Regions from separate parts of the Labrys methylaminiphilus subsp. lupini genome, predicted to be linked through region 2. Evidence: riboswitches for the same ligand, from Rfam matches in the RefSeq annotation. Region 2 holds a riboswitch; each other region holds the start of a gene.
The links. Region 2 has a riboswitch for cobalamin ahead of metE (5-methyltetrahydropteroyltriglutamate--homocysteine S-methyltransferase). Riboswitches for the same ligand answer to the same signal wherever they lie in the genome.
Positions count from the first base shown of each region.

Region 1: linked by a shared signal. The riboswitch ahead of ACN6KF_RS17240 (DUF1636 family protein) and the one ahead of metE (5-methyltetrahydropteroyltriglutamate--homocysteine S-methyltransferase) in region 2 are both predicted to bind cobalamin.
Region 3: linked by a shared signal. The riboswitch ahead of ACN6KF_RS23990 (CbtB domain-containing protein) and the one ahead of metE (5-methyltetrahydropteroyltriglutamate--homocysteine S-methyltransferase) in region 2 are both predicted to bind cobalamin.

Region 1 covers NZ_JBMDIH010000001.1:3,639,867-3,650,036, forward strand. Annotated here, with positions in the region: gene ACN6KF_RS17215 (precorrin-2 C(20)-methyltransferase) at 1-109, opposite strand, end outside; gene ACN6KF_RS17220 (precorrin-8X methylmutase) at 106-735, opposite strand; gene cobG (precorrin-3B synthase) at 814-2,199, opposite strand; gene cobN (cobaltochelatase subunit CobN) at 2,196-5,624, opposite strand; gene cobW (cobalamin biosynthesis protein CobW) at 5,624-6,658, opposite strand; gene ACN6KF_RS17240 (DUF1636 family protein) at 6,655-7,038, opposite strand; cobalamin riboswitch at 7,147-7,363, opposite strand; gene ACN6KF_RS17245 (hypothetical protein) at 7,459-7,827, shown strand; gene ACN6KF_RS17250 ((2Fe-2S)-binding protein) at 8,024-8,479, shown strand; gene ACN6KF_RS17255 (xanthine dehydrogenase family protein molybdopterin-binding subunit) at 8,484-10,170, shown strand, end outside.
Region 2 covers NZ_JBMDIH010000001.1:2,354,466-2,364,635, forward strand. Annotated here, with positions in the region: gene alaS (alanine--tRNA ligase) at 1-1,119, opposite strand, end outside; gene recA (recombinase RecA) at 1,334-2,407, opposite strand; gene ACN6KF_RS11155 (NAD(P)-dependent oxidoreductase) at 2,728-3,645, shown strand; gene ACN6KF_RS11160 (porin) at 3,713-4,996, opposite strand; gene ACN6KF_RS11165 (fumarate hydratase) at 5,281-6,921, opposite strand; cobalamin riboswitch at 7,332-7,529, shown strand; gene metE (5-methyltetrahydropteroyltriglutamate--homocysteine S-methyltransferase) at 7,793-10,156, shown strand.
Region 3 covers NZ_JBMDIH010000001.1:5,105,342-5,115,511, reverse strand. Annotated here, with positions in the region: gene ACN6KF_RS24010 (efflux RND transporter permease subunit) at 1-3,159, opposite strand, end outside; gene ACN6KF_RS24005 (efflux RND transporter periplasmic adaptor subunit) at 3,175-4,341, opposite strand; gene ACN6KF_RS24000 (UDP-glucose dehydrogenase family protein) at 4,765-6,081, opposite strand; gene ACN6KF_RS23995 (histidine phosphatase family protein) at 6,197-6,751, opposite strand; cobalamin riboswitch at 6,884-7,029, shown strand; gene ACN6KF_RS23990 (CbtB domain-containing protein) at 7,060-7,272, shown strand; gene ACN6KF_RS23985 (CbtA family protein) at 7,291-8,055, shown strand; gene ACN6KF_RS23980 (J domain-containing protein) at 8,524-9,120, shown strand; gene cobS (cobaltochelatase subunit CobS) at 9,415-10,170, shown strand, end outside.

The sequences.
Region 1 (10,170 bases), 1.3 Mb from region 2:
CGGGCGCAGCGCGGATGAGGCGCGCCGCCTTCAGGGTCATCAACTCGGGATCGCCGGGGCCGACGCCAACGCCATAGAGACGACCCAAAGGAGACGTCGGGCTATTCATTCGATTTCGCTCGCCAGGGCGTTGATCGACGCCGCTGTCATGGCGCTGCCGCCCTTGCGGCCGCGCACGATCAGCCAGGGCACCTTGCCCCAGGCCTTGAGGTCGTCCTTGGATTCGGCGGCACCGACGAAACCGACGGGAATGCCGAGAATGGCAGCGGGCCTGGGCGCACCGCGGTCGATCATGTCCATGAGATGGTAGAGCGCGGTCGGCGCATTGCCGATGGCAACCACGGCGCCGCCGAGACGCTCACGCCAGAGTTCCATGGCCGCCGCAGTGCGGGTGTTGCCGATCTTGCGGGCAAGATCGGGCGTGCGTGGATCGTCGAGCGTGCAGATCACGTCGTTGTCAACAGGCAGGCGGGCACGGGTCACCCCATTGGCCACCATCTTCGAATCGCACAACAAGGGCGCACCGGCCTGGAGCGCGGCGCGCGCGCTCGATACCAAGTCGGAAGACATCTCGACATCGGCAGCGACCTCGACCATGCCGCAGGCATGGATGATGCGCACGACGACGGGGGCCTCAAGGGCCGAAAAGCGCGACAGGTCGCTTTCGGCACGGATCATCGCGAAGGAGCGGCGATAGATCTCGGCACCGTCACGGATATAGTCGCGTTCAGACATGGTCACAGCTCTTGAAACTCTTTTCGGCTGGAAGAAACTGCAATTCCATCGAATCGCAACTGTCTCCAACTCCTTGTTCTAGCGCATTTTCTTAATCGGAAAGTCGCTCAACTTTTCTGGAAAATGCTGTAGTCGCTTGGCCAAAAACGCCGTCAATTCGCCCAAGGACATCGGTTCCGTCTCGCTCGGCGCCTTGCTGTCGGCGTCGAAGGCGATGCCGTAGCGTCCGCCCTGCCCCACCAGCGTGATCGAGGCTGGCGCGCGCCGCGCGCAGCCCTTGGCACAGCCCGAGACATGCACGCTCGCCCCCCTTTCGATAAAACCGGCCAGCACCGGCGCCAGCCTGGCAGCATCGGCTTGTGCCGGCGCTTCGCCGGATAGACAAGAAGGGCTGCCGGGGCAAGCGGCGATGGCAAGACGAGGGTCGTCGGGGTCGACGACGAGGCCGAGGGACGACACCTCAGTGGTGACGTCGACGGCAAGCGGCGCCAGCAGGATGGCGCGCCAGGGCGTCAGGCGCAGCGTAGCGCCATGCCGCGCCGCGATGGCAGCGAGGCCTTCGAGCTGGCCGGCATCGAGCCGCCCGAACGGAGCCGCGGCGGTAAAGAAGCCCGCGTCGTGGGGGCCGGCGAGACGAGTGGGTGCAACTGCCTTCTCCACGAAGTGGGGAAGGTGGCCCGACGAAGTCGGGCCGGATGGGGTGGGGTTCGCTAGAAGCATATTATCCGGATAGAGTGCCGCTAGCGGGCCACACCCCATCCGTCGTTGCTTCGCAACGCCACCTTCCCCACTTCGTGGAGAAGGTAAGTGTGCCTCATCCTGCAACCGCCTCACCAGATCGCGCATGCGGCGTTCATCGGGCTGGCGCAAAGCGAGGAAGCGCTCGGCAACGCCGAGGGCCGCCTCCAGGGCTTCTTCCACCCTCACCCGTCCGAGTACTTCCCCACCGGCTTCCAGGCGGAGATGCCCGTCATCCTCGGCCCGGAGAGCGATATCGGCCTCGACGTCGTCAAGCGGCAGCACGCCGCCGCCGTCGAGCAGAAAGCCGAATTTGGCCGGGAGAGAATGGAAACGCTCGTTTCCAATCAGCCTCAGCTCCAGCGCTCGGATCATAGGGTGCACGTCAACAGGCGCGCTCGGATCGAGCCCGGCGAGCGGGCTTGCAATCACGTTGCGGACCTGTTCGGCGGCAGCACTGGCATCGAGCAGGCCCAGTTCGGCAAGCCGGTCGAGCAACGGCTGCAGGGTTTCGTCGCTGACGCCGCGCATCTGCAGATTGGCACGGGAGGTCAGATCGATCAGGCCATTGCCGAAGCGCCGGGCAGCCTCGGCCAGCGCGGCCGCGCGTTCCGGGCTGAGATCCCCGCCGGTGAGACGTACCCGCACGATCAGTCCGTCCCCCGAGCGCATCGGCCTGAGCGCCCCCGGACACCAGCCCTTGACCTGATTGGACGGCTCGCTCACGCCGCTCTCCCAGCTTCGTCCAGCAGGCGGCTGGCAGAATTGCGACGCGGCTGCCACAGCCCCCGGCGGATCGCTTCCGCCAGCCGCGCCCGGATCGCCCGACCCGCAGCGGGATTGGCTGAAGCGAGGAAGGCCGCGACCTCCTCATCCTCGACATAGGCTTCGTGCATGCGATCGAAGGCGGCATTGGTGACGATGCCGGCCGTCGCCGAGAAGGCGAACAGCGAATCCATGGCATTGGCCATCTCGGCGGCCCCGGCATAGCCATGCACCATCATGCCGTCGATCCAGCGCCGGCTGGCGGCCCGGCCATGCACGAGGCGGCCGACCTCCTCGCCGAGGCTGCGCAAACGCGGCGCCTGCGGATTGGAGAGATCGGCGTGATAGAGGGCGGCCTTGGCACCGAGTGCTTCCAGCGCCGCCGCAAAACCGCCCTGGTAGGCCGCGAAGGTGACGTCGTCGAGGATGTCGATCTCGCGATGATCCTGGCCATGGACATGGGCATCGGCCGAGGCGACCCGCTCAGCGAAGACAGCCGGTACGGCATCGCCCTCGATGCCGGCGCCATAGGCATGACCGCTGGCGGCGAGATAATCACGCCCGAGATCGGCTCGCGTCTCCCAGGCTCCCCGCGCGATACGGTCGGTGATCCCCGCGCCATAGGCTGATGGGGCAGCGCCGAAGATGCGCAGCGGGCGCTCGCCGCTCGCCTTCGCCGTGGCGGCCAGCGGATTCCATTCCGCGCTTTCCTCCAGGGCGGCGACGGCCCTGACCGCTTCGTCGAACAGCGCGATCTGCTGGGCGAACACATCGCGGAACAGGCCTGATATGCGCAGGGTCACGTCGACGCGCGGCCGGTCGAGCCGCGCCTGCGGCAGGATCTCGAAGCCCGAGACGCGATTGGAGCCGTTATCCCACACCGGCTTGACGCCCAGCAGGGCCAATCCTTGAGCGAGATCGTCGCCACCGGTGCGCATGGTCGCCGAGCCCCAAAGGTCGAGCACGATACGTTTGGGATAATCGCCGTGATCCTGCAGATAGCGCTGGATCAAGGCATCCGCCGCACGCGATCCAATCGCGTAGGCGGCACGGGTCGGAACCGCCCGTGGGTCTGTTGTGGTGAGGTTACGTCCGGTCGGCAGCACGTCGGCGCGCCCGCGCGTCGGCGCCCCGGCGGGGCCGGGCCGCACGAAAAATCCGTCGAGGCCGGCGAGAAGGCTTGCCATTTCGCTGTCACCGCAACTGTCGAGCCGAGCGGCCAAAACCGGACGCTCCTCCTCGCCGCAGGAGGCAGCCAGGACATCGAGGAGGTGGGCGCTCTCCTCCGGCCGACGCCCGAAGACATGCAGCCCGTCGCGGATCTGCAATTCCTTGACGTCGCACAGGAAGGCATCGAGGCGCGCCAGCGTCTCGTCCTCGTCGAGGCCGGGAGCGATGCCGCATTCGGCGCTCAGGCCTGTTTCGACGGCTCGCTCGAGGATCTCGCGCCTGAGATAGGCCATGCGGCGCTGGTCGAGGCCATCGGCGCTGGCATATTCGTCGATCAGGCGCTCGACCTCGATGGCCCCGCCGGAAAGGCCAGCCTCCCGCAAGGGCGGGGTGAGATGGCCGATGGTGACGGCGCCGAGCCTGCGCTTGGCCTGTGCCGCCTCGCCGGGATTGTTGACGATGAAGGGATAGAGCACCGGCACGGACCCTGCAGCCAGTTCCGGAAAGCACTGGGCAGATAGGGCCGCCGCCTTGCCTGGCAGCCATTCCAGCGTGCCATGCGTGCCGAGATGGATCATCGCGTCGATGCCGAAAACCTGGCGCAACCACAGATAGAAGGCGAGATAGGCATGGCGCGGCGGCAGATCGGGCGAATGGTGGTCGCCCTTGCGGTCAAGGGCCGAGCCGCGATCGGGCTGCACTGCCACCGCGACATGGCCGCAGAGATGGCCCGCAAAGCGGAAGGCGCCGTCGAGGCAAAGCGGATCGGTTGATGGATCGCCCCACTGGGCCGCGAGCTTGTCCCGGAGGGTAACGGGAAGGGTGTCGAGCCAGCTCCGGTAAACCGCGAGCGGGAGGGAAAGCTCCCTGGGGTCGGAGGCTTCCGGCGTGCTCTTATCGGCCGTGTTTCCGAGGGCAGGCTCGAGGCTTACAATCCCAGGAAGAGATCGGCCCAACCGCTCCAGCAGATCGGCACCGCTTTGTGGCAGATCACCAACTACATACCCCTCGTCGCGAAGCCGCTCCAGGATCGCCAGGGCCGAGGCGGGCGCATCGAGGCCAACGGCATGGGCGAGACGGCCGTCTGCACCCGGATAGTTCGAGAGGATCAGGCCGAGCCTGCGCTCCGTCCGCGCCTTGGCGGCGAGACGGGCCCAGGCGGCGGCCTTGGCGGCCACGGCGGCGATGCGCTCGTGATGGGGAGCATGGGCGAGACGGCTGAAGGTGCCCTCCTCGCGTTCGGCCTTGAAGGAGATCACGCCAGCCGAAAGGCGGCCATCGAGTTCCGGCAAGGCGACATGCATGGCAAGGTCGCTGGCCGACAGCCCGCGGGTCGAGGCTTCCCAGGCCTCCTGCGCCGAGGAGGAGGTGATCACCTGCAGGACGGGGCAGCCGGCCACGTCCAGCGGCGAAGCACCGTCGTCGGCCAGGGCCGAGAAGGCAGTGGCATTGAGGATCACCCGGGGCTGAAGGTCCTCAAGCTGCCGGCGCACCCATGCCGCCGTTTCCCCATCCTTGAGCGAACCGACATAGAGGGCGGATACGGCGAGGCCCTCGGCACCGAGGGCCAGCGTCAAGGCCTCGATGGGAGCAGTGTCGGCTGAGAGCAGGATGGAGCGATAGAAGAGGATGACAGCGCGCCCATACCCTCTCCTCGATGGGGAGGGTCGAGGCGAGGACGCCTGCGCTCCAAGGAACACCCCATATTTCAGCACGGCGACCGGTGCTTCCGGCTCGCCGAAATCGAAACCGCCCAGCCTTGCGGCATAAAGCAGCGACGCATGGGCATTTTGCGGGCCGCCTTCACGCCAGTAATGCGCGAGCCGGTCCAGGGCATCCTGGGGCACGGTGGAGAGCTGGGACAGGCGTCCATCGGGCCTGTCGTCACCGGGAATCAAGGCGAGCGCAATGCCATTGTTGCGTGCCGTCGCGGCCAGTTCCTCCGCGCCATAGCGCCAATAATCGAGTCCGCCGAGCAGGCGCACCACGATCACCCTGGCATGGCGAGCAGTCTTCTCGATATAGAGGTCAACAGACATCGGATGGCGCAGCTTCTGCAACGGCGCCAGGCGCAAATCGTCAAGGCCGGAAGCGGCCGCCAGAGCGAGGTCGCTATCGGTCAGCGAGGCGAACACGATCGCGCCGGGTGCCTGACCCAGATCGATGGCGGCCTCGCTGGCGTCGAGCGAACGCGTATCGGCCGGCAGCAGATGCATCAGCCCTCCAGCGTCTTGCGGATGCCGGCCTGGTCGATACCCTTCTCGCCGATGATGACGAGGCGGCTCGAACGGGTTTCCTCCGGCGCCCAGGCGCGGTCGAAATGCTGCGAGAAACGGGCGCCGACGCCCTGGACCAAGAGGCGCATCGGCTTGCCGTCGACAGCGACGAAGCCCTTGATGCGCAGGATATCATGTTCCTCGGCCGCCGCCTTCAGCTTGTCCACCAGGGCATCGGCATCGAGAATGGCGGGCAGGTCGACGATGAAGGTATCGAAGTCGTCGTGGTCGTGCTCGGCCTCGTGGTCGTGGTGGGAGGGACGCGCCTCCAGATCGTTCTCGGCCGCGGCCCCGAGGCCGAGCAGCACGGCGGCATCGATGCGGCCCTCGGAGGTGCGCACCACCTTGACGGCGCGCGGCACCGTCTTCTCGATGTCCTTCTCCACGCTGTCGGCTTCGCCGGCGGAAAGGAGATCGGCCTTGTTGAGCACGACGAGGTCGGCGCAGAGGAGCTGGTCCTCATAGACCTCCTCGAGCGGATTGTCGTGGTCGAGGGAGGCGTCGCCCTCGGCCTGGCGCTTGAGCTCTTCCGGATCATCGGCAAAGCGTCCGGCCGCAACCGCGGCGCCGTCGACCACGGCGATGACGCCGTCGACGGTGACACGCGAACGGATCGCCGGCCAGTTGAAGGCCTTGACCAGCGGCTTGGGCAGAGCGAGGCCAGAGGTCTCGATCACGATATGCTCGGGCGGGTTGGGGCGCGACAGCAACATTTCCAGCGCCGGCACGAAATCATCCGCCACGGTGCAGCAGATGCAGCCATTGGCGAGTTCGACGATGGCGTCTTCCGGGCAGCTCTCGATGCCGCAGGACTTCAGGATATCGCCGTCGACGCCGACATCGCCGAACTCGTTGACGATCAGCGCCAGCCTGCGGCCATTGGCGGTGGCCAGCAGATTGCGGATCAGCGTTGTCTTGCCGGCTCCGAGAAAGCCGGTGACGATGGTGCAGGGAACTTTGGTGTGCGCGTTCATTCGGCGGCGTCCTTGAGTGTTGGCATGGGTGGGATGCGCGCGATCATGCTGCGCTTGAAGACTTCAGGACGGCCGCGCCAGGGCATCAGGCCGTCGGTGGAATGGGCCAGCAGGCTGACGCCGGTGAGGACGTCGGGGCCGCTCTCGGCACTGAGATCACCGAAGACATAGGTCCAGGTACCTTCGGCCGTGAGCGCCACCGTGCAGGAACGCTTGCAATTGCCCAGACATTCGACCGGCTGCAACTCGACGCCTTCAGGCAGCATGCCGGCGAGCGCATCGCGCAGCCGTGCCCCCTGGCGCGGCGCGTCGGGATCGTCGCCCTCGCGCCTGCAGGTCACGCAGACGAGCAGCCGAACTGGAAGAGGTGTTTGTGGCATCGGCCCTGTTCATCGCCGCCGAAGCGGATGGAGGGCGCGGGACCGACGGCGAGGCCGACGATCGTCCGGGAAAACGGAACCGGCCTCCGAGGCGCCCCGCCCGGACCGGTGACAAGGTTGCGAACGGCAGGTCTCCTGGCTCGCAGCTCATCGCCCCCCGCCGCCTTCCCGGTTACCCAGTGGCCTCGAGGCGGGGCGCTCGCCGCTTACAGTTGCGGGGGCAGCCGCGGCTTTGGCATCCAAGGCAGCCATCGACTGGCCGCTCTTCATCCGCACCGCATTCCCTCTTCTCTCATAACGAGAGACCGATCGTGGCTGACATAAGGGGTGTGCGGACGGGCTTGTCAATGTTCCCGCTTCCAAAGCACGCGCAAAATCCGGCATAAAGGGCGGCGACGTCGCCACACCGACGAGGTTGCCATGCCCGAAGAGAAGCTGCCGCCGATACCGTCATCCGAGCCGCAGAAGATCGACGTCATCTTCCGTGGCGGTTCGGTGACGGCCATCGGCGTCGTGCTCGCCTTCTCGCTGGGCTTTCTCAACAACTGGGCATCGCAGCCAGGAACCTGGATCCCGGAAGACCTGGCCGCCGTCTTTCTCATCGGGGGCGGCATCATCTTCCAAGTCTGGGCGCTGGCCGGCATGCTCTCGGTCAAATCACTGGAGGCGCCAGTCTATCGCCGCATCGTGCGCACCTTCATGATCGGCCTCATCCTCGTCTCGGTCGGCGTCCTCGTCGCCATCGCCGGCGACGCGCTCGGCTATAGCCGGATCTGGTTCAAGCAATAGGCCGGGGGCCCCTTCGCAACTGGCGGCCACATTTCTCGACCGTTTCCAGACTGCACAAACTCTCACGTCTGCGTTACCCGTCACCCCGCCGCCATGATTGCCGCCACAATTCTGCCTTCCCGCAATCGCCCACCAGAAGGCCGACGCCGATGGGCCCGGCACTTCTGCCCGGCATCAGCCGCTGGAAGGCCTGCCCATGGTTGCCATCACCGTCAATTCGACCGTCCACCGGCTCGACATCGAGCCCGAGACCCCTCTGCTCTGGGTCCTGCGCGATGAACTCGGCCTCACCGGCACCAAGTTCGGCTGCGGCATCGCCCAATGCGGCGCTTGCACCGTCCATGTGAACGGCGCCGCCATCCGTTCCTGCCAGACCCAGATCGGTGACGTCGACGGCGCCACCATCACCACGATCGAAGGCCTGTCGGCGGACGGCAAGCATCCGGTCCAGCAGGCCTGGCTCGCCGAGGACGTGCCGCAATGCGGCTATTGCCAGTCGGGCCAGATCATGGCCGCCGTCGCCTTCCTGAAGGATACGCCCACCCCCACCGACGCGGATATCGACAACGGCATCACCAATATCTGCCGTTGCGGCACCTATCCGCGCATTCGCGCCGCCATCCATCGCGCCGCCGAACTGATGAAGGGATGAGGCCATGAACGCGATCGACCGCACGTCCACCGCGCTGAGCCGGCGCAGCTTTCTCGCCATCGGCTTCTCTGCCGCCGGCGGCCTGATGATCGGCGGGTTCATCCCCGCTGCATCACAGGCCCTTGATATCGCCGACCAACCCTGGGGCGGTGCTTCCACCGACGGCGAGATCAATGCCTGGATCCTGATCGAGCCCGACGACACCGTGATCATCCGCGTGGCGCAATCGGAAATGGGCGAAGGCATCTTCACGGCCCTGCCGATGATCGTCGCCGAGGAACTCGGTTGCGACTGGGCCAAGGTGAAGCCCGAATACGCCTCGGCCAACCGGAATTTGCGCGAGAACACCGTCTACAAGCGCATGGGTACCGGCGGTTCGGGCGCCGTGCGCCGCTCGCGCGAATTCCTGCAGGCAGCCGGCGCCAATGCCCGCGAAAGGCTGGTGCAGGCTGCTGCCTCGCGCTGGCAGGTGGCGGCCGAAAGCTGCAGCGTCGATGCCGGCAAGGTGCTGCATCAGGCCAGCAATCGCAGCCTGCGCTTTGGCGAGCTGGCCGGCGAGGCTGCCAAGGTCACGCTGACGAGGGAGCCGGCCATCAAGACGCCCGAACAGTTCACGCTGATCGGCAAGCCGCTGGCGCGTCTGGATACGCCGCCCAAGCTGACGGGGGCGGCGCAATTCGGCATCGATATCCGCCTGCCTGACATGGTCTATGCCGCCGTGGTGACCTGTCCCGTCTTCGGCGGCCGCGTGAAATCCCATGACGAAGCCGCCATCAAGGGGCGCCGCGGCATCCTGGCGGTGGTGCCGATCGAGGGCGGCCTCGCCGTGGTGGCCGACCGGTTCTGGCGCGCCAAGGAAGCGGCACTCGCCTTGCCCGTGATATGGGAAGAAGGCTCGGCCGCCGATACGGACAGCAAGGGTTTCGATGCCGACTATGTCGCAGCCCTCGACGGCCCCGCCGTCACGGCGCGCAAGGAAGGCGATGTCGACGCCGCCCTCGCTCGCGGCAAGCGTGTCGACGCCCTCTACCAGGCGCCGCATCTGGCCCATGCGCCGATGGAACCGCTCAACTGCACCGCCCATGTCCATGACGGCAAGGTCGAGGTCTGGATGGGCACGCAGAATCCCGACATGGCGCTCCAGCTCGCCGCCAAGGCGGCCGGTGTCGCGCCCTCCGAGGTGGAGATTCACAATTGCTTCCTCGGCGGCGGCTTCGGCCGGCGCGCCGTCAACGACGAACTGGTGCAGGCCGTGACGGTGTCGAAGGCGGTGGGCAAGCCGGTGAAGCTGGTGTGGACGCGCGAGGAGGACATGCGCCACGACCGCTATCGCCCGCAGGCCGCCATCCGCTTCCAGGCGTCCCTCGGTGACGACGGCCTGCCGGCCGCAATCCATGTCCGCACAGCCGTGGGTTCCATCCAGCGTTCGCTCGGCTGGGGCAAGGTGGAGAACGGGGTCGAACCTTCCGCGGTCGAGGGCCTTGCCAACATGCCCTACCGCTCCGGCGCGGCCCAGGTCGACTGCATCCTCAAGAACACCCATGTGCCGGTGATGTTCTGGCGTTCGGTCAGCTCGTCGCAGAATGCCTTCGCCCTGGAGAGCTTCATCGACGAACTCGCGCTGGCCGCCGGCCAGGATCCGTATCGCTTCAGGCGCAAGCTCCTCGAGGGCAAGCCTGATTTTCTCGCCG
Region 2 (10,170 bases):
CTCGGCGTCGAGCAGGGCAAGGCCGCGCTCCAGCGTGCGTCGGAAGCTGGTTTCTTCCAGGCGCAGGGTCTCGCTGATCAGGGCCTCGGCCCGCACGAGTTCGGGGTAGGCGGCGCCCATCTCGCGCACCAGCGCGGGCACCAGCTTCCACATGACGGGATCCTTGGCGCCGAGCAGGGAGATGTGACGCATGGCGCGGCGCATGATGCGGCGCAACACATAGCCCCTGCCCTCGTTCGACGGCAGCACGCCGTCGGCGACCAGGAAGGAGGAAGCCCGCAAATGGTCGGCGATGACGCGATGGCTGGCGAGCGCCGGCCCTTCGGCTGGTACGCCGATCGCCTCCACCGACGCGCGGATCAAGGCCTGGAAGAGGTCGATGTCGTAATTGTTGTGCTTGTGCTGCAGCACGGTGGCGATGCGCTCGAGGCCCATGCCGGTGTCGATCGAGGGGCGCGGCAGGTTGACGCGCTCGCCACCGACCAATTCCTCGAACTGCATGAAGACGAGGTTCCAGATCTCGATGAAGCGGTCGCCATCCTCATCCGGCGAACCGGGCGGGCCACCCCAGATATGCTCGCCATGATCGTAGAAGATCTCCGAGCAGGGGCCGCAGGGCCCGGTATCGCCCATGCGCCAGAAATTGTCCGAGGTCGGAATGCGGATGATGCGATCGTCCGACAGGCCGGCGATCTTCTTCCACAGCCGATGCGCCTCATCGTCCTCGGAGTAGACGGTCACCAAGAGCTTGGAGGCCGGCAGGCCGAAATCCTTGGTGATCAGGTTCCAGGCGAGTTCGATCGCGCGATCCTTGAAATAATCGCCGAAAGAAAAGTTGCCGAGCATCTCGAAGAAGGTGTGATGCCGCGCCGTGTAGCCGACATTGTCGAGGTCATTGTGCTTGCCGCCGGCGCGCACGCATTTCTGCGAGGTCGCGGCACGCGAATAGGAGCGCTTCTCGATGCCGGTGAAGACGTTCTTGAACTGCACCATGCCGGCATTGGTAAACATCAAGGTCGGATCGTTGCGTGGCACCAGCGGCGAAGACGCCACGGCTTCATGGCCGTTCCGCACGAAATAGTCGAGGAAGGTGGATCGGATCTCGTTGACGCCGCTCATGTCCAATTTGCCTATTTGGCCTAAATGCCTGTTTTGGCTGGTCCCTTCCTTTCGGCATGGCCAGCAACATGGTGGTGGGGCGTTGTAGCGGGGCTGTTTCGGCCTGTCGAGGCGCGCATACATGAAAAACCCGACTGCCGGGAGCGACAGACGGGTTATTCGGTGTGAATTGGCTCTGCTTAGGCCAGACGTGAGAAGCCGGTCGAGGCCGACCTCATTCGCCCTCGGCTTCGGACGGGTCGATATTGTCGAGGATACGCTCGGCAATCAGGCCGGCATTCTGGCGAATCTGGCCCTCGATCTTATCCGCCACATCCGGATTGTCCTTGAGGAACTGCTTGGCGTTCTCACGGCCCTGGCCGAGACGCTGGCTCTCATAGCTGAACCAGGCGCCGGATTTTTCGACCACGCCGGCCTTGACGCCGAGGTCGACCAATTCGCCCACCTTCGAGATGCCTTCGCCATACATGATGTCGAATTCGATCTGCTTGAAGGGCGGCGCCACCTTGTTCTTGACGACCTTCACGCGGGTCTGGTTGCCGACCACCTCTTCCCTGTCCTTGATCGCGCCGATTCGGCGAATGTCGAGGCGGACCGAGGCATAGAATTTCAGGGCGTTGCCGCCCGTAGTGGTTTCCGGGCTGCCATACATCACGCCGATCTTCATGCGGATCTGGTTGATGAAGATGACCATCGAGTTGGAACGCCCGATCGAGGCCGTCAGCTTGCGCAGCGCCTGGCTCATCAGGCGGGCCTGCAGGCCGGGCTGCACATCGCCCATTTCGCCTTCGATTTCGGCCTTGGGCGTCAGCGCCGCCACGGAATCGATGACGATGACGTCGATCGCCCCCGAGCGCACCAGCGTGTCGCAGATTTCAAGGGCCTGTTCGCCGGTATCGGGCTGCGAGATCAGCAATTCGTCGAGATTGACGCCCAGCTTGCGGGCATAGACCGGATCGAGCGCGTGTTCGGCGTCGATGAAGGCGCAAACGCCGCCTCTCCTCTGGGCCTCGGCGACGCTGTGCAGCGCCAGCGTGGTCTTGCCCGAGGATTCCGGCCCGTAGATCTCGATGACGCGCCCCTTGGGCAGGCCGCCGACACCGAGCGCAATATCGAGACCAAGGGAGCCGGTGGAGATCGCCTCCACCTCCATCGTCTTGGAACCCTTGCCGAGCCGCATGATCGAGCCCTTGCCGAAAGCGCGTTCGATCTGTGATAGGGCGGCGTCGAGCGCCTTCGTCTTGTCCATGGAGCTTCCTTCGACCAAGCGCAGCTGCGTCTGACTCATATGCCCGTTTCCCTATCAAGCACGAACGGATTCGTCATCCGAACCAATCGTTTTCAACACTGGGCTTGCATCTTGTCGCAATTCAAAGCCCCGTGGCGGTATGTACCCATTTTGTTCTCATTCATGCAAGTTCTATTTTTGTTCTCATCGTTCTTATTTAACAGAAGCTGACTGCTCGGGGCAGGCCGACCTTCGATAAATCATCATACCATTGCACCATCGGGCTTGCGCCCGTAGCCCCTCCCCGTCCACACTCACCGTCGGCAGGATGCGCCGGCAACCCGCGTCGGAAATGCGGGACAGGAAACGGGACGATTGCAATGACGAATGCGCAGGAAAGCGTCGGCTTCATCGGGGTCGGCTATATGGGCCATGGCATGGCCAAGAACATCGTGGAGAAGGGCTACGCCCTGACGGTGATGGGCCACCGCAACCGGGCGCCGGTGGAGGATCTCGTGGCCCGCGGCGCCAAGGAGGCCAAGACCCCGCGCGAGGTGGGCGCCGCTTCCAGCATCGTCTTCCTCTGCGTCACCGGTTCGCGACAGGTGGAAGCGCTGGTACACGGTCCCGATGGGCTGAAGGCCGGCCTGAAGCCGGGATCCGTCGTCGTCGACTGCTCGACCTCCGATCCCAATTCCACCCTCGCCCTCGCGGCCGAACTCGCCGAAGCCGGCATCGATTACGCCGATGCGCCGCTCGGCCGCACGCCGAAGGAAGCCTGGGAAGGCACGCTCGATACCATGGTCGGCGCAAGCGACGCCCTGTTCGAGCGCCTCAAGCCGGTGATATCAACCTGGGCCGGACGCATCGTGCATATCGGTGGCACGGGCGACGGTCACCGCATGAAGCTGCTCAATAATTTCCTGTCGTTGGGCTATGCCGCCCTCTATGCCGAGGCCCTCGCTTTGTCGCAGAAGGTCGGCATCACACCCAAGCGCTTCGACAGCGTCATCCGCGGCGGCCGCATGGATTGCGGTTTCTACCAGACCTTTTCGCGCTGGGTCCTGGAGGGCGACAAGGATGCCCACAAATTCACCATCGCCAACGCCTACAAGGATCTAAGCTATCTGGAGGCGATGGCCAGTGCGGCAGGATTGGTCAATCCGATCGGCAATGCCGTGAAGAACTCGTTCGGCGTGGCGATGGCCGCCGGTGGCGCGCAGCGCTACGTGCCGATGCTAACCGACTATATCGGCAGCCTGAACGGCACCGATCTTACCCCGGCCAATCAGAACTGAGGGCGAGTTCATAACGCAAAAACGCTGCGCCGAGGGCGCAGCGTTTTCAGATATTTTGGCGCGAAATTTAGAAGGTGCGGCGCAGACGCACGCCAGCGCCGACGCTGTCATATTTCGGCACGTCGCCGTCGCGATCCTTGTTCTGGTACCAGACTTCGGCACCGGCAATGAAGCCCTTCACCACGGTGTAGTTCAGCTGGCCGCCGACGACATAATATTTGAAGTTGTCGGCAGTGTTGGTGGCAATATTCGGAGCATCATAGCTCAGGTAGCCCCCGAACAGCACGGCCTGCAACTGCTGCGTAAACTTGAGGCCCGCTTCGGCCTGGATGGCCCAACCCTTCGCACGGTCGAGATCGTAGGGAGCCGCCGTAGAAACATAGGCATCCGCCCCGCCGAAGCCGAGAACGCTACTGCCACCGAAGGCTCCATTTGGCTGGGAACCGCCCACACCAAGATACTTCACCGCACCATCGGAGTAGCTGCCTTCGGCTGCGATATAGGCCCCTTCAAGCACCGGGAAGTTGACGTTGCCCGCAGCACCGATCGAGTACCCCCATGTATCGCCATAGCGGGCCAGTGCGGAGCGGTTCTGATGCAGAGCACCCATCACCTGGAAGCGGCCCCAGCCGGTCTTATTGTCGTCGTAGCCCACCACGCCAACGATATCGGGGACCTGAGAACCGCCGGTCGTGTTGATGTTGATACCGTTGACGAGCACGGCAGAGTTGTTGCCGAAAGTGTTGCCGGCGCGATGGTCGCGGTTGTCTTCGATCGACAGCGTGGCGAAGGCCTTATCGAATTGTGCCGTGTAGCTGATCAGATTACGGCGGCCCTGCTCACCGAAATAGGGCGCAAAAAACTCGGCTTGATATTTAGGATCGTAGAATGCGTAGGGCGACCAGGCGAAACCGGCGGTCAGGCCGCCGAACTGCAGATAGGCTTGGCGAACCTGGAAGGTGTCATGCACACCCGAGCTCGAACCATAGGGCGGAGCTGCGCCAGCATTCGACTCGGCCTGCAGTTCGAAGAAGGAGCGCAACAAACCGTAATCCGTCTGGGTACGCGCATCGAAGCGGATACGCGCATTGGTGCGGAACTGGGTCTGATTGAGGTTACGCTTGTTGGCCACGTCCGGGTTCGACATGTACCAGTAGTCAGCGCGGATCTGGCCGCTGATCTGCAGGCAGGTATCAGTACCTGGAATGTAGAAGAAGCCCGGACCGAATGCCGTACAGACCTTCACATATTCAACGGCTTCGCCCTTGCTCATGGGCAAGTCCGCAGCAGAAGCTGCGACGATGCTGAGAAATCCAGCGCCAGCGCCGAGTAAAATTGCACGAATAGACATGGAAATACCCCGATCTTATAAGATAGCCCTCAATCAGGGCCGCTCTCTTCGAAAAGCTGGCAAACCAATATTCAGCCAATCGAAGAGGCGCGGTCGTTGTGCACCGCGATATCGAAGCTTTCCTCCCAGGCGAGACATTACACAATGTTAAGGTAAGTCATCGTTCTGACACAAAAGGGCTTTGTCCATGACAGTTGCGATTTTGCAACAACACGCAGAACGTGCATGAAAAAGGCCCCTCCCTTTTCAGGAAGAGGCCTCGCCGAAAAGCAGGGTGAGCGAACTCAACCCAGATTGAGTTCCTTGAAGAAATCATTGCCCTTGTCGTCGATGACGATAAAGGCCGGGAAGTCCTCGACCTCGATGCGCCAGACCGCTTCCATGCCGAGCTCGGGATATTCGAGCACCTCGACCTTCTTGATGCAGTCCTGGGCGAGGCGCGCGGCGGGGCCACCGATCGAACCGAGATAGAAGCCGCCATGCTTGGCGCAGGCCTCGCGGACCTGGGCGGAACGGTTGCCCTTGGCCAGCATCACCATCGAGCCGCCGGCCGCTTGGAACTGGTCGACATAGGCGTCCATCCGGCCCGCCGTGGTGGGGCCGAAGGAGCCCGAGGCATAGCCGGCGGGTGTCTTGGCCGGGCCGGCATAGTAGACAGGATGGTTCTTGAGATAATCGGGCATCCCCCCACCCGCTTCCAGGCGCTCGCGCAGCTTGGCATGGGCAAGGTCGCGGGCCACGATGATGGTGCCGGTCAGCGACACGCGCGTCTTTACCGGATGGCGCGACAGGGTTTCCAGGATGTCAGACATCGGCTGGTTGAGGTCGATCTTCACCACCGCCCCGCCAAGCTTGCTCTCATCGATCTCCGGCAGGAAGCGCGCCGGATTGTGCTCGAGCTCCTCGAGGAAGACACCCTCGCGGGTGATCTTGCCCATGGCCTGGCGATCGGCCGAGCAGGAAACGCCAAGGCCGATCGGCAGGCTGGCGCCATGGCGCGGCAGGCGGATGACACGGACGTCGTGGCAGAAATACTTGCCGCCGAACTGGGCGCCGACCCCGAGCGACTGGGTGAGCTTGTGCACTTCTTTCTCGAGCTCGAGGTCGCGGAAGGCATGGCCGAGTTCGGAGCCCTCGGTGGGCAGGCTGTCGAGATAGCGCGCCGAAGCGAGTTTCACGGCCTTCAACGTGATTTCGGCAGAGGTACCGCCGATCACCACGGCCAAATGATAGGGCGGGCAGGCTGCCGTACCGAGCGTGAGGATCTTCTCCTTCAGGAAGGCGATCAGGCGGTCCTTGGACAGGATGGAGGGTGTGGCCTGATAGAGGAAGGTCTTGTTGGCCGAGCCGCCGCCCTTGGCGACGAAGAGGAATTTATAGGCCTCCTCCCCTTCCGCCGAGATGTCGATCTGCGCCGGCAGATTGGTCTTGGTGTTCTTCTCCTCGAACATCGACAGCGGCGCGAGCTGCGAATAGCGCAGATTCTTCTTCTCATAGGCATCGCGGATGCCCTGGGCGATGGCACCCTCGTCCTCACCTTCCGTCCAGACCTTGCGGCCTTTCTTGGCCATCACGATGGCCGTGCCGGTGTCCTGGCACATCGGCAGCACGCCACCGGCGGCGATGTTAGCGTTCTTGAGGAGGTCATAGGCGACGAAGCGGTCATTGTCCGTCGCCTCGGGATCTTCCAGAATGTTGCGCAATTGCTGGAGATGGCCGGGGCGCAAGAGATGATTGATGTCCATGAAGGCCTGCTCGGCCAGAAGCCGCAGCGCCTCGCCATCGACCTGCAGAATCTCGCTGCCTCCGAGCTTTTCGACCCGCACGCCCTCGCTGGTCAGCTTGCGGTAGGGCGTCTCGTCCGCTCCCAGGGGGAACAGGGGAACGTGGGGATAGCGGGAATTGGCAGCGGAATCGGCAGGCATGGAGAGGATCTCCGAACAGAGCGTTTTGCGATTTGACGGCTTCGGCAAGAATCGCAAAGACGCGTCAAAACAAGGAGCTAGAGCAAACAAGCGTTTCCGTCTAAACGCACTTTGCTCCAGGACTGGCAGAGGCGGCGCAGGGGCGCCACCGGTTTGGGCCTGATTTAGTCGCTTTTCTCGCCGCTGCCTATGATCAATTGGAATCGTTCCATGCTGAAGGCTCCTCGGCCTTTCGTGCACTGCCAGACGAGGCACTCAGGCAGGCGCCGCCATCGACACCGGGCTTGTGGTTGCGATTGAAGCCGAGCAAAGGCCGCCGCGAGGTCGCGATCCAGGGGTAACCTATGATCGCACGGCATGCCTATATAAACATGTCTTTATGTCGACCTTGACTTTCACGACGTCTTGTCGTTTGCTTGCCCAGTCGAGGTTCTTCCATTCTCGCAATGGAAGCTAAGAGGGAAGCCGGTGCGATGCCGGCGCTGCCCCCGCAACTGTAGACGGCGAGAACTTGCCTCATCATGCCACTGCCTGCCCTGCGCAGGTGGGAAGGCAGGCAAGCTCGGTGAGCCGTGAGCCAGGAGACCTGCCCCGACGAATGTAAACGTCCTCGGGCGGGGTGTCCCGGTGGTTGCTTGACCAAGTCAATGTCCTTGGCCGCGTCAGGCGCTCCCGTACGGCCTTTGCCCCCAGTTCTTCGTGGGGTCTGCCGATGTTCAAGCTTCAAACTGCCATCATGCGTGAAGGTGCAGTCGATCCGACTGCTCGACGACGAATGCGTTGCGGCGTGCCCTGACGGTACGCCGCTCCCTCCTCGATCCGATCCATTCACCACGAACCGGGACCTATCGGTCACCGGCCGGAGACGCGCATGTCCATTCCCATTTCGACGCTCGGCACGCCACGCATCGGCCCACGTCGCGAACTCAAGACGGCCCTCGAAGCCCACTGGGCCGGAAGGCAGAACGAGACCGCCTTGCTCGCAACGGCAGCCCAGTTGCGCGCCAGCAACTGGGCTCGACAGAGCCTGCTCGGCGTTACCCATATCCCGTCCAATGACTTTTCGCTCTACGATCAGGTTCTCGATATGAGCGCCGTGGTCGGTGCCATCCCCTCTCAATATGGCTGGGAGGGTGGCTCCGTCCCGCTTTCGACCTATTTCGCCATGGCGCGCGGCAGGCGGGGCCATGACGATCGTGGCCATGACGATCGTGGCCATGAGGGCTGCAGCCATGGCGGCGGCGGTGTCCCCGCTCTCGAGATGACCAAATGGTTCGACACCAACTATCACTACATGGTTCCCGAATTTCGCCGCGGCCAGGCCTTCGAACTCGCTTCGGCCAAGCCCATTGACGAATTCAGGGAGGCCGCAGCGCTCGGCTTCCACACGCACCCCGTGCTCATCGGCCCGGTGACCTATCTGCTGCTCGGCAAGAGCAAGGACGAGGGCCTGGATCCGCTCACCCTGCTGCCAGGCCTCTTGCCCGTCTATGCCGAGATCCTGCGCAGGTTGGCCGCGGCCGGCGCGGACTGGGTGCAGTTCGACGAACCCTGTCTCGTGCTCGATCTCGACGAGAACGCGCGGGCCGCCCTGCGCCATGCCTATGGCGTCCTTTCCAGCACGGTCTCCGATCTGAAGATCATGATCGCGACCTATTTCGGCGGCCTCGGCGACAATCTCGACCTGGCACTCGACCTGCCCAGCGCCGGCCTGCATCTCGACCTGGCGCGGGCGCCAAGCCAGCTCGGGCAGGCGGTCGCACGAGCCAGCGCCGACAAGGTGCTATCGCTGGGCGTGATCGACGGGCGCAATGTCTGGCGGAGCGACCTGACTGCCCTTCTTGATCGGATCGAGCCGGCGGTTGCAGCCCTCGGCCCCCACCGCGTCGTCCTCGCTCCGAGCTGTTCCCTGTTCCACGTTCCCTACGATGTCGAGGCCGAGAGCGCGTTCGATCCTGAACTCCGCAGCTGGCTGGCCTTCGCCGTCCAGAAGATCGGAGAGCTGAAGACCCTGTCGACAGCCCTGGTCGACGGGCGGCGGGCCGTCGCAGATGAACTCGCCCAATCGGACGCAGCAGCTGCGGCCCGCCGTATATCCGCTCGTATACATGATGCCGGCGTCGCCGCCCGCATGGACGGGCTCACGCCGGCCATGAGCGAGCGCCGGCATCCCTACACGCTGCGCCGCCGGGCCCAGGAATGGCTCGGCCTGCCGCAATTTCCCACCACGACCATCGGTTCCTTCCCTCAGACCGACGCCGTGCGCAAAGCACGCGCTGACCACGCAAAGGGCTGGATCGACGACGCCGACTATCAGCGTTTTCTGCGACAGGAAACCACCCAGGCGATCACTTGGCAGGAAGAGATCGGCCTCGACGTTCTCGTGCATGGCGAATTCGAGCGCAACGACATGGTGCAGTATTTCGGCGAGCAACTGGCCGGCTATGCCTTTACCCAGCATGGCTGGGTCCAGAGCTACGGCTCGCGCTGCGTGCGCCCGCCGATCATCTATGGCGATGTCTCGCGTCCCCGGGCCATGACGGTGGAATGGGCACGCTTCGCACAATCCCTGACCAAGCGTCCTGTCAAGGGCATGCTGACCGGACCGGTCACCATGCTGCAATGGTCCTTCGTGCGGGACGACCTCGAGCGCGAGCAGGTCTGCCGGCAGATCGCCCTCGCCTTGCGCGACGAGGTCGGCGATCTGGAACGGGCCGGCATCCGCATCATCCAGATCGACGAGCCGGCCATTCGCGAAGGCCTGCCGCTCAGACACGCCGAAAAGGAGGCCTATCTGACCTGGGCGGTCGCCTGTTTCCGCCTCGCCGCCTCAGGCGTCGACGATGCCACGCAGATCCACACCCATATGTGCTACTCGGAGTTCAACGACATCATCCATGCCGTTGGAGGCCTGGATGCAGACGTGATCTCAATCGAGACTGCCCGGTCCAAAATGGAACTTCTCGATGCGTTCCGGGCCTATCGCTACCCCAACGAGATCGGGCCGGGCGTCTATGACATCCACTCTCCCCGCTGCCCCACCGTGGCGGAGATGCGCGACTTCCTTGCCAAGGCACGCGAGCGGATCGCCGGCGATCAGCTCTGGGTCAACCCCGATTGCGGCCTGAAAACCCGCAGCTGGGACGAGGTCCGCCCGGCCCTCGTCAACATGGTTGCCGCCGCCCGCAAACTTCGTGAAGAGACCGCTCCAGCGAGAGTGGCGGCGTCCGCGTGAAAAACCTGCCGGGG
Region 3 (10,170 bases), 2.8 Mb from region 2:
GAGCATGCGCACGATCAGGCGAATGGTGACGTAGAACACCGGCGTGAGGAAGAGGCCGAGGAAGGTCACTCCACTCATGCCGAAGACGACCGCCGTGCCGATGGCCTGGCGCAGTTCCGAGCCCGGACCGGTGGCGATCATCAGCGGCACGGCGCCGAGGATGAAGGCGAAGGAGGTCATCAGGATCGGCCGCAGGCGCAGCCGGCAGGCCTCGACCACCGCCTGCCAGGGCGTATCGCCATGGTCTTCGCGCTGGCGCGCGAACTCCACGATCAGGATGGCGTTCTTGGCGGCGAGGCCGATCAGCATGACGAAGGAAATCTGCGTCATGATGTTGTTGTCCATCACCTTGAACCACCAGCCGCCGAACAGAGGCAAACCGCGAGCCATGCCGCCGAGCAGCGCCGCCAGGATGGAAAGCGGCACGATCAGGATGATGGCGAGCGGCAGCGACCAGCTTTCATATTGGGCAGCCAGGAACAGGAAGACGAACAGCACGGCGATGCCGAACACGAAATAGATCGTGTTGCCCACCGAGCGCTCCTGGAAGGCGATCTCGGTCCACTCATAGCCGACCCCTGGCGGTAGTACCTCGGCGGCTGCTTTTTCCATCAGGTCGAGCGCCCTGGTGGAGGATACGCCGGGCATGCCCGAGCCGCTGATATAGATGGCCGGGTAAAGATTGTGGCGCATCACCGTATCAGGGCCGGTGCGTTCCTCGAAGGAGATCAGCGAACCCAGCGGCACCAGGGCGCCGGTGGTGCTACGCACCTTCAGGCGGGCGAGGTCTTCCTTGTTGAGGCGGTCACGCCCTTCGGCTTGGGCATTCACCTGGAAGGCCCGGCCCAGCCGCGTGAAGTCGTTGACATAGGCCGAACCGACATAGACCTGCATGGCCTCGAAGATGTTGCCGATCGGCACGTTGAGCATGCGCGCCTTGACGCGGTCGACATTGACGAAGAGCTGCGGCCCGTTGTTGGACAGCGTGGTGTAGACCTGCGTGAGGCCCGGCGTCTGATTGGCCTTGCCGATCAGGGCATTGGCGGCCTGCATCAAGGCTTCCGGCCCGACGCCGCCGCGATCCTGTACCTGCATCTTGAAGCCGGCGCCGGTGCCGAGGCCCTGGATGGTGGGCGGCGGAATCACGAAGACGAAGCCCTCCTCGATGGCGAAGACGCGCTTTTGCAATTCGCCCACGATGGCCTGCGCCGACAAGCCTTCCTTCAGGCGTTCGTCGAACGGCTTGAACGGCACGAAGATGGTGGCGGCATTGGAGGCGGCGGTGAAGGTCGCGCCCGAAAAGCCGGCCACGCCGATGACATGGGCGACGCCCGGGCTGCCCGCCGCAATCTGCTGGGCCTTGCGCACCACCGCGTCGGTGCGCTCCAGCGAGGCGCCGTCAGGCAATTGCACCACCACGATGGCATAGCCCTGGTCCGAGTCCGGCACGAAGCCGGTCGGCACCCGGGTATAGACGTGCCAGGTGGCAAAGAGCAGGCCGCCATAGATGAGAAGGAATACCAGCTTATGGCGGGCGGCAAAGCCCACCGTGCCGCCATAGCCACGCGACAGCCTGTCGAAGCCACGGTTGAAGGCATCGCCCGCTCCCCGCAGCCAGCGCAGCAGGAAGAACCGGCTCTTGTGATCGGCATCGTGCGGCTTGAGCAGGAGGGCGGCGAGCGCAGGCGACAGGGTCAGTGAGTTGAAGGCCGAGATCACCGTAGCCGCCGCGATGGTCACCGCGAACTGCTGATAGAACAGACCAGAGATGCCAGGAATGAAGGCCGTGGGCACGAACACCGCACACAGCACCAGGGCGATGGCGATCACGGCGCGGCCGACCTCGTCCATGGTGACATGGGCAGCCCGATTGGGCGTCATGCCATCATGAATGTTGCGCTCGACATTCTCCACCACCACGATGGCGTCGTCGACCACGATGCCCACCGCCAGGATCAGCCCGAACAGAGTGAGCATGTTGAGCGAGAAGCCGAGCCCCGCCATCACCGCAAAGGTGCCGATGATCGAGACGGGAATGGCAATGATCGGGATGATCGCCGCCCGCCAGGACTGCAGGAAGACGAAGACGACGATCACCACCAGCACGATCGCCTCAAAGAAAGTCTCGTAGACGGCCTCGATGGAGGCCGAGACGAATTCGGTGGGGTTGTAGACGATGGAATATTTCAGTCCCGGCGGAAACGCCTTGGCGAGATCGTCCATCTTAGCCTTGACGCGATCGGCGGTGGCCAGCGCGTTGGATCCGGGCCGCTGCAGCACGGCGATGCCCACTGTGGACTGGCCGTCGAGATAGAGGTTGGAACTGTATTGCTTGGCGCCAACCTCGACGCGGGCGACATCCCTCAGCTTCAGCAGGCGGCCGTCCGGCGTCGATTTGATGATCACGTTCCGGAATTGCTCGGCGTCCTGGAAGCGGCCCAGGGTGGTGACCGTGATCTCGCTGGTGGTGTTGTTGGGCGAAGGCTGGGCGCCGAGCGTGCCGCCCGAGACCTGCACGTTCTGTTCGCGCAAGGCCTGTACGACGTCGCCGGCCGTCAGGTCGAAACTGGCCAGCCGGTTCGGATCGAGCCAGACGCGCAGCGAGGGCTCGCGCAGGCCGAAGGCGAAGGTCGAGCCGACGCCGTCGACGCGGGCGAGGATGTCGTTGACGTTGAGGATGGCATAATCGGAGATGCCATAGTCGCTGAGCGAATTATCCGGCGAATAGAGCGTGACGATCAGCAGGAAGTCTGAGGAGGACTTGTTGACCGTAATGCCCAGCGCCCGCACCTCGGCCGGGAGGCGCGGCTCGGCAGAAGAGACACGGTTCTGCACCTGCACCTGGGCGATGTCGAGATCGGTGCCGGTAGCGAAGGTGACTGTGATCTGCAGCGAGCCGTCGTTGGTGGCCTGGGATGTCTGGTAGATCATCCCCTCCACGCCGTTGATCGACTGCTCCAGGGGGGCGGCCACCGTTTCGGCGATGGTCTGGGCATTGGCGCCGGGATAGGTGGCGTTGATCACCACGGTCGGTGGGGCGATCTGCGGGAACTGCGCGATCGGCAGTCCGACATAGGAGACGAGCCCGATCACCACCGTGACGATCGAAACGACGGCGGCAAAGATCGGGCGGTCGACGAAGAAATGGCCGAATTTCATGAGCTGCGCTCCCGATCAGTTCGGGTCGGGAACGAGCGTCTCAGGCACGTCCAGCTTGGTGGGTTGCGGCACGACCTCGCCGCCCGGGCGGGCGCGCATCTGGCCATTGATCAGCACCTGGTCCTCGGGCTTGAGGCCCGACTTGATCACGCGGAAGCTGCCGAATTTCGGGCCCAGTTCTACCGGGCGGATATTGGCGATCTTGTCGGTGCCGACCACGATGACATAGCGCCCTTGTGCCGACTGGCCCACCGCCACATCGGGCACGACCAACGCCTCATAGGGTTCGCCGATGGTGATGCGAACGCGCCCGAACAGGCCGGAGGTGAGGAAGCCGTCGGCATTGGCGATCTTGGCACGCGCCGTGACGGTGCCGGTCTGGGCGTCGACCTGCGGTGCGAGATAGTCGAGCGTGCCCTTGTGGGAGAAGGTCTTCTCGTCCGACAGGCCGATCTCGGCCGTCAGCGCGGGCTCGGTGCCACCAGCATCCATCTTGTGCTTGGAGGCCCGCTGATAGGCAAGGTAGCTCGCCTCGTCGAAGTCGAAGTAGAAATAGATCGGGTCGACAGCGACGATCGACACCAGGGGCGAGGTCGAGTTGGCTACCACCAGATTGCCGCGCGATACCAGCTGACGGGCGATCCTGCCCGAGATCGGTGCGGCGATGGTGGCATAGTTGAGGTCGAGCTTGGCCGTTGCCAGTGCCGCGTTGGCCGAATCGATCGAGGCCGCCGCTTCCTGATAGGCCTGGAGGTTGGCCTGGTAGGTGGCATCGGTAACGTTGCCGGTCTTCCTCAACGCCTCGGCACGCGCCAGATTGGCCTTGGTCAGGTCGATCCTGGTCTGCGTGATCTTCACCTGGGCGGCCGCCTGGTCGACCGCGGCCTGGAACGGGCGCGGATCGATCGAGAACAACACGTCGCCCTCCTTCACGAGGGACCCTTCCACGAAGCTCGACTTGTCGAGATAGCCGGTGACACGCGAGGTGATGTTCACCTGCGGCCAGGCCTGGAAACGACCGGTGAACTCGACCGATTCTGTGATCTTGCGACTGACCGGATTGGCCACCGTCACCGGCATGGCCGGCATTTGCTGGGCGAGCGCGGTGCCCACCCCCTCGAGGGCCGCCAAAGCCAGTACGCCGGCGGCCAGCCGACCTATTTTGCGACGCAACCTCGACATGAACATCCTCGCAAGCAAGCACCTCAGCCAAACCGCCCGCATGGCTAATGGCCTTGTCGCGGGCACTGGAGCTGGCGTCTGAAAATCCTGCAGGATTTCCCAGCCTGCACCCATCAGGGCAGGTTCGGAGATCCTGTTCAGCGCTCGGCCGGCCGGAATCGGGGCAGAATCGCCGTGTGGGCCTTATAGTATGATAATTCTTACCGCTTTGATCCAATCAAGATCGGCGCCCTGCAACCGTGAGTTGGGACTTGATGCAAATCCGCAACAGGCCCGCCGCTTCTCGCGCCAGTACTTGACGCCGGCGGACCCACATTCCGGCCATTTACAAGCCAAGCGCATCAATCCCTTCCCGAAAGGGGCGGGGTTTGACCCTGTCCTGGGAGCAGCATCGGGCCTGAGCCAAGCTCGCCCGCAAAAAGGTCAGGGTGTCGTCCCCTCGCGCCCGATGCTCTCATAGCGAAAGCCGTGCCGCTTCATGTCGTCGAGCCGGTAGATGTTGCGCAGGTCGACGATCACCGGCCGCGTGAGCAGGCTTTTGACCCGTTCGAGGTCAAGCGCCCGAAACTCGTCCCATTCGGTGACGATCACGGCAACATCGGCCCCGTCGAGGCAATCATAGGCGCTGGAGCGATAATCGACATCGCTGAGGGTCTTGTGCGCCTCCTCCATCGCCTGGGGATCGTAGGCGCGCACCCGGGCGCCCTTGTCCTGCAGGGCGAGCACGATCGGGACCGAGGGGCTGTCGCGCATGTCGTCGGTGTTCGGCTTGAAGGCGAGGCCGAGCAGGGCCACCGTCTTGCCGGCGATGTTGCCGTCGAGGGCCGCGATGACGCGGCGTGCCATCGCCGCCTTGCGGGCATCGTTGACGCCGACCACCGCTTCGACGATGCGCAAGGGCACGCCATGTTCCTGGCCGGTGCGCAGCAGCGCCAGCGTATCCTTGGGAAAGCACGAGCCACCGAACCCCGGACCCGCATGCAGGAATTTGGAGCCGATGCGGTTGTCGAGGCCGATGCCGCGCGCCACTTCCTGCACATTGGCGCCGGCCTTCTCGCACAGATCGGCGATTTCGTTGATGAAGGTGACCTTGGTCGCCAGGAAGGCGTTGGCGGCATATTTGATCAGTTCGGAGGTGCGTCGATCCGTGAACAGCAACGGCCCCTGGTTGAGATGGAGCGGGCGATAGACCTCGGCCATCGCCTCCTTGGCCCGCTCTTCCTCCGTGCCGACTACGATGCGGTCCGGACGCTTGAAATCCTCGATCGCCGCGCCCTCGCGCAGGAATTCAGGGTTCGACACCACGCTGACATCGGCATCCTGACGGACTTCGCGTATCAGCCTCTCGACTTCGTCGCCGGTGCCGACCGGTACGGTCGACTTGGTAACCACCACGGTGAAGCCTTCGACCGCCGCCGCGATCTCCCGCACCGCGCCATAGACATAGGATAGATCCGCATGCCCGTCGCCGCGGCGCGAGGGTGTGCCGACGGCCAGGAACACCACGGCGGCATCGCGGACGGCGGGCGCAAGCTCGGTGGTGAAGGACAGGCGCTTCTCACGCACATTGCGGGCCACCAGATCCTCGAGGCCCGGCTCGTAGATCGGCATGCGGCCGGCCAGCAGGCCCTCGATCTTGGCCGGATCCTTGTCGACGCAGGTGACGACATGGCCGAAATCGGCGAGGCAGGCCCCCGTCACCAGGCCGACATAACCCGTACCGATCATTGCAACGCGCATGACATCAATCCTGTTTGGACGACCAATCCGTCAGACGCGTGTCTACAAAAGGCCCGGCGACATGCCAATGACGAAAAAAGAGAGGAACTCCGTTGGAGAGCCCTGCTCAACGCCTCTATGCCCCCAACCGCAGCGACCAGCCCCGGCCGGATGGCCTGAGATCGGCTGTCGCCAACGGGGCGGCATCGATACGCCAGAAGGAACGAGCCTCGGCCCCGAGGGCGCGAACGACCGCGGCGCGCAACACCGAAGCGTGGGTAACGGCGAGCGTATACCCCTCGAACCGCCTGCCATCGAGCCAGGCGCCGACCCGCGCAATCAGGGTTGCAACACTCTCTCCGCCATGCGGGCAGGCATCCGGATCGGTCAGCCATGCCCGGAGCGCCTCGGGTTCGGCGGCCGCTACCGCGTCCAGGGCAAGCCCTGCCCAGCGGCCATGATCGCATTCGCGCAGGGCTTCATCGACCTCAGGATCATGGCCGAGGGCCTGCGCGGTCTGGCGAGCCCTGAGCGCCGGGCTGCTCAGGATGCGGGCCGGCCTGCCGAAATGCCCTTCCAGCTTCCGCGCCGCAGCCAGCCCTCTTGCATCGAGCGCCTCATCGAGGGGAAAACCCGCTGCGCGCACCGCAGGCGTAGCCCCATGGCATAGCAGGATCAGGCGTGGTGTCATGACGGCAGTTCCCAAGACTTAGAGTGCATGATTCGACCGAACCAATCGGATCATGCTCCCTAAGTTTTTGTTTCAACGCATGGTATCGTCCAAAAAGTCGCGCAACTTATGCTCTAAGTCGCTTCCGGAATATTGACATGTTCGTGACTTGGGCTCTTATGGAAGGGCTTTGCCAAGGGTGGGAAGCCGGTGTGAATCCGGCACGGTCGCGCCACTGTGAACGGCGGCGCTTGGGCGCTGTCCGGAAGTCAGACCTCTTCCAAGGCAGCATGACTCGTAGCGGGACGCGTAATCCCAAGGAGCTTTTCATGACCACCGCAACTCTGGCACCCGTCGCCCAGCAGCCGATCGCCATCCCGGTCCGCGAGATCTTGCCCTGGGCGCTCTTTACCGTGCTCCTGGCCGTACTCGCCATTTATTTCGTCGGCGCCGAGCAAGGCGCGACCTCGCTGATTCCCGGCGTCTACATCCACGAATTCGTGCACGACGCTCGCCATCTGCTCGGCTTCCCCTGCCACTAGGGCGCATAGGCAAACGACATGGTTAGATCGCTTTTGATCCGGGGGATGCTGATAGGCATCCTGGCCGGACTGTTGGCGTCTGGCTTCGCCTGGGTCTTCGGTGAACCACAGGTCGATGCCGCTATCGCCTATGAGGAAAGCCACGCGGTCGCCGCCGCGCCGGCGCCATCCGCAACGCCGGCAACCTCCCAGTCGGCCGCAGCACATGAACATGAGGAAGACCCGGTCAGCCGGCCGGTGCAGTCCAGCTACGGCCTCATGACCGGCATGGTCGTCTATGGCGCAGCCCTCGGCGGCATCTTCGCTTTGGTCTTCGCCTTCGCGCAGGGACGGATCGGCACGCTCAGCCCGCGCGCGACAGCAGGCCTGATCGCCATCGCCGGCTTCGCTGCAATCAAGCTGGTGGCGGAGATCAAATATCCGAGTAACCCGCCGGCCGTTGGCAATCCCGACACGATCGGCCTGCGGACCGCCTTCTATTTCGGCATGATCCTGCTCTCCCTGGTGACGATGGCGGCCGCCCTGGGCACGGCGAACCGGCTCGCCGCCAGCCTCGGCCGCTGGAACGCCAACCTGGTGGGGGCTGCCGCCTATCTGGTGGTGATGGTGGTCGCCATGCAGATTCTGCCGGCCGTCAACGACATCCCGGCGGATTTCTCGGCCACGGTGCTATGGAAGTTCCGCGTTGCCTCGCTCGGCATCCATGCCGTGCTATGGGCAACGCTCGGGATCGCCTTCGGCGTTGCAGCACAGAAGCTGCTGCAAACCTCCGCCAGCCGCTGAAAAAGGCCAACCGACCGCGTCAAACGTCGCATTTTTACAACACCGGCCCGGTTTTGGGCCGGTTTTCAAAATTTCTTTCATTTCGCACTTGCGAAATGAACGCATCAGGATCACTTTACGGACGTGGTGGATGCGCGTTTGCGCTCCCCCACTGCCCTCCTTGGGCGTTTCCTCCCTAAGACTTGGGCCGCCATTCGGCGGCCTCTTTCTTTTTCGGGTCAGCAGACCCCATATTTCAAAATCTGCAGCGGCATTCCGCCTCAATTAACCCCAGAGCAAAGCGCGTTCAGGTATGAACGCTTGTTTGCTCTCACTGTTTGGTTCCAAGCCAGTCCTTTGGATCGGCTGGAGCGTCCTTGCGATTTGACATGCTTCACTCAAATTACAAAACGCTCTTGCGTCCAAGCTCATGCTTGCCCATTTGTGTTCACCCTCGCATAGTGTGTCATTATGGATCTGGACTCGCCCTTGTTTGATCGCATCCGGGTGCGCCCAAGGGCCGAAGAGGTCCAGCCGGCGAGCGTACAGCTATGCGAACATGCCGGCTGCCGAAACGCCGGTGAATTTCGCGCGCCCAAGGGGCGCAACCGCGAAGGCCAGTTCTGGCATTTCTGCCTGGGGCACGTTCGCGAATACAACAAGACCTACAATTATTTCGCAGGCCTGCCGGACGACTCGGTGAGCGCCTATCAGCGCGATGCCGCCACAGGCCATCGCCCGACCTGGACGATGGGCGTCAATCCCTGGGCCAAGAAGCGCGGCGAAGGGCCGCAACCTGGCCCGGAGATCCATGACGGCTTCGGCTTCTTCGAGGGCGAGCACGGCTTCGGACGCACGCAGAGTGCGCCGGAACCGGAAAGGCGACGCCTGAAATTGCTGGAACGCAAGGCCCTCGAAGCGCTCGATCTGCCGGAAACGGCCAGCGGCCCCGAGATCAAGGCACGCTACAAAACATTGGTCAAACGCCTCCATCCCGATGCCAATGGCGGGGACCGATCCAGCGAAGATAAATTGCGCGGGATCATCCAGGCCTATAATACGCTGCGTAGCGCTGGGCTCTGCTGAGCGCCCGCACCACCGGCGAGACTTCCAGGTTTGGAGCGCGTTCCAATCCCGGGGATCCCCGCCCGACCTCGAGCAAAGCGCGTTTAGACGGAAACGCCTTTTTGCTCTAGCTCTTTGGTTCGACGCGTCTTTGCGATTCTTGGTGATTCCACCAAATCACAAAACGCTATGGAGACGACGCGGAATTTTCCATGCCCGCCTGGCGAGACTGGGAAATTCGGTGGGGCCAGTACCGCCGGCCCGCTGGAACTGATTGTCGGCTGCGCCGTCCTGGCGCCAGCCAAGGAAGGCATAATGACTGACGCAACGACACCGGCCAATCTGCCGGACATCATGGTTTCGGCCAAAAAGCTGTTTGGTTTCGACACGGATCTCGAAGTACCGGCCTATTCCCAGTCCTCCGACCACGTTCCGGACCTCGATACCGATTATCTTTTCGACAAGCCGACGACCCTGGCGATTCTGGCGGGCTTTGCCCATAATCGCCGCGTGATGGTGACGGGCTATCACGGCACCGGCAAGTCGACCCATATCGAGCAGGTCGCCGCCCGGCTCAATTGGCCTTGCGTTCGCATCAACCTCGACAGCCACGTCTCGCGTATCGACCTCGTCGGCAAGGACGCCATCGTTCTCAAAGACGGCAAGCAGGTCACCGAATTCCGCGACGGCATGTTGCCCTGGGCCCTGCAGAACAACATCGCCCTGGTGTTTGACGAATATGATGCCGGCCGCCCCGACGTGATGTTCGTGATCCAGCGCGTGCTGGAAATCTCCGGCAAGCTCACTTTGCTCGACCAGAAGCGCGTGATTCGCCCTCATCCGGCCTTCCGCCTGTTCGCCACCACCAATACGGTGGGCCTCGGCGACACGTCCGGTCTCTATCACGGCACCCAGCAGATCAACCAGGGCCAGATGGACCGCTGGTCGATCGTCACCACGCTGAACTATCTGCCGCATGACAAGGAAGTCGACATCGTGCTGGCCAAGGCCAAGCACTACCAGAAGAGCCCGAACGGCCGCGACATCGTCAACAAGATGGTGCGCGTGGCC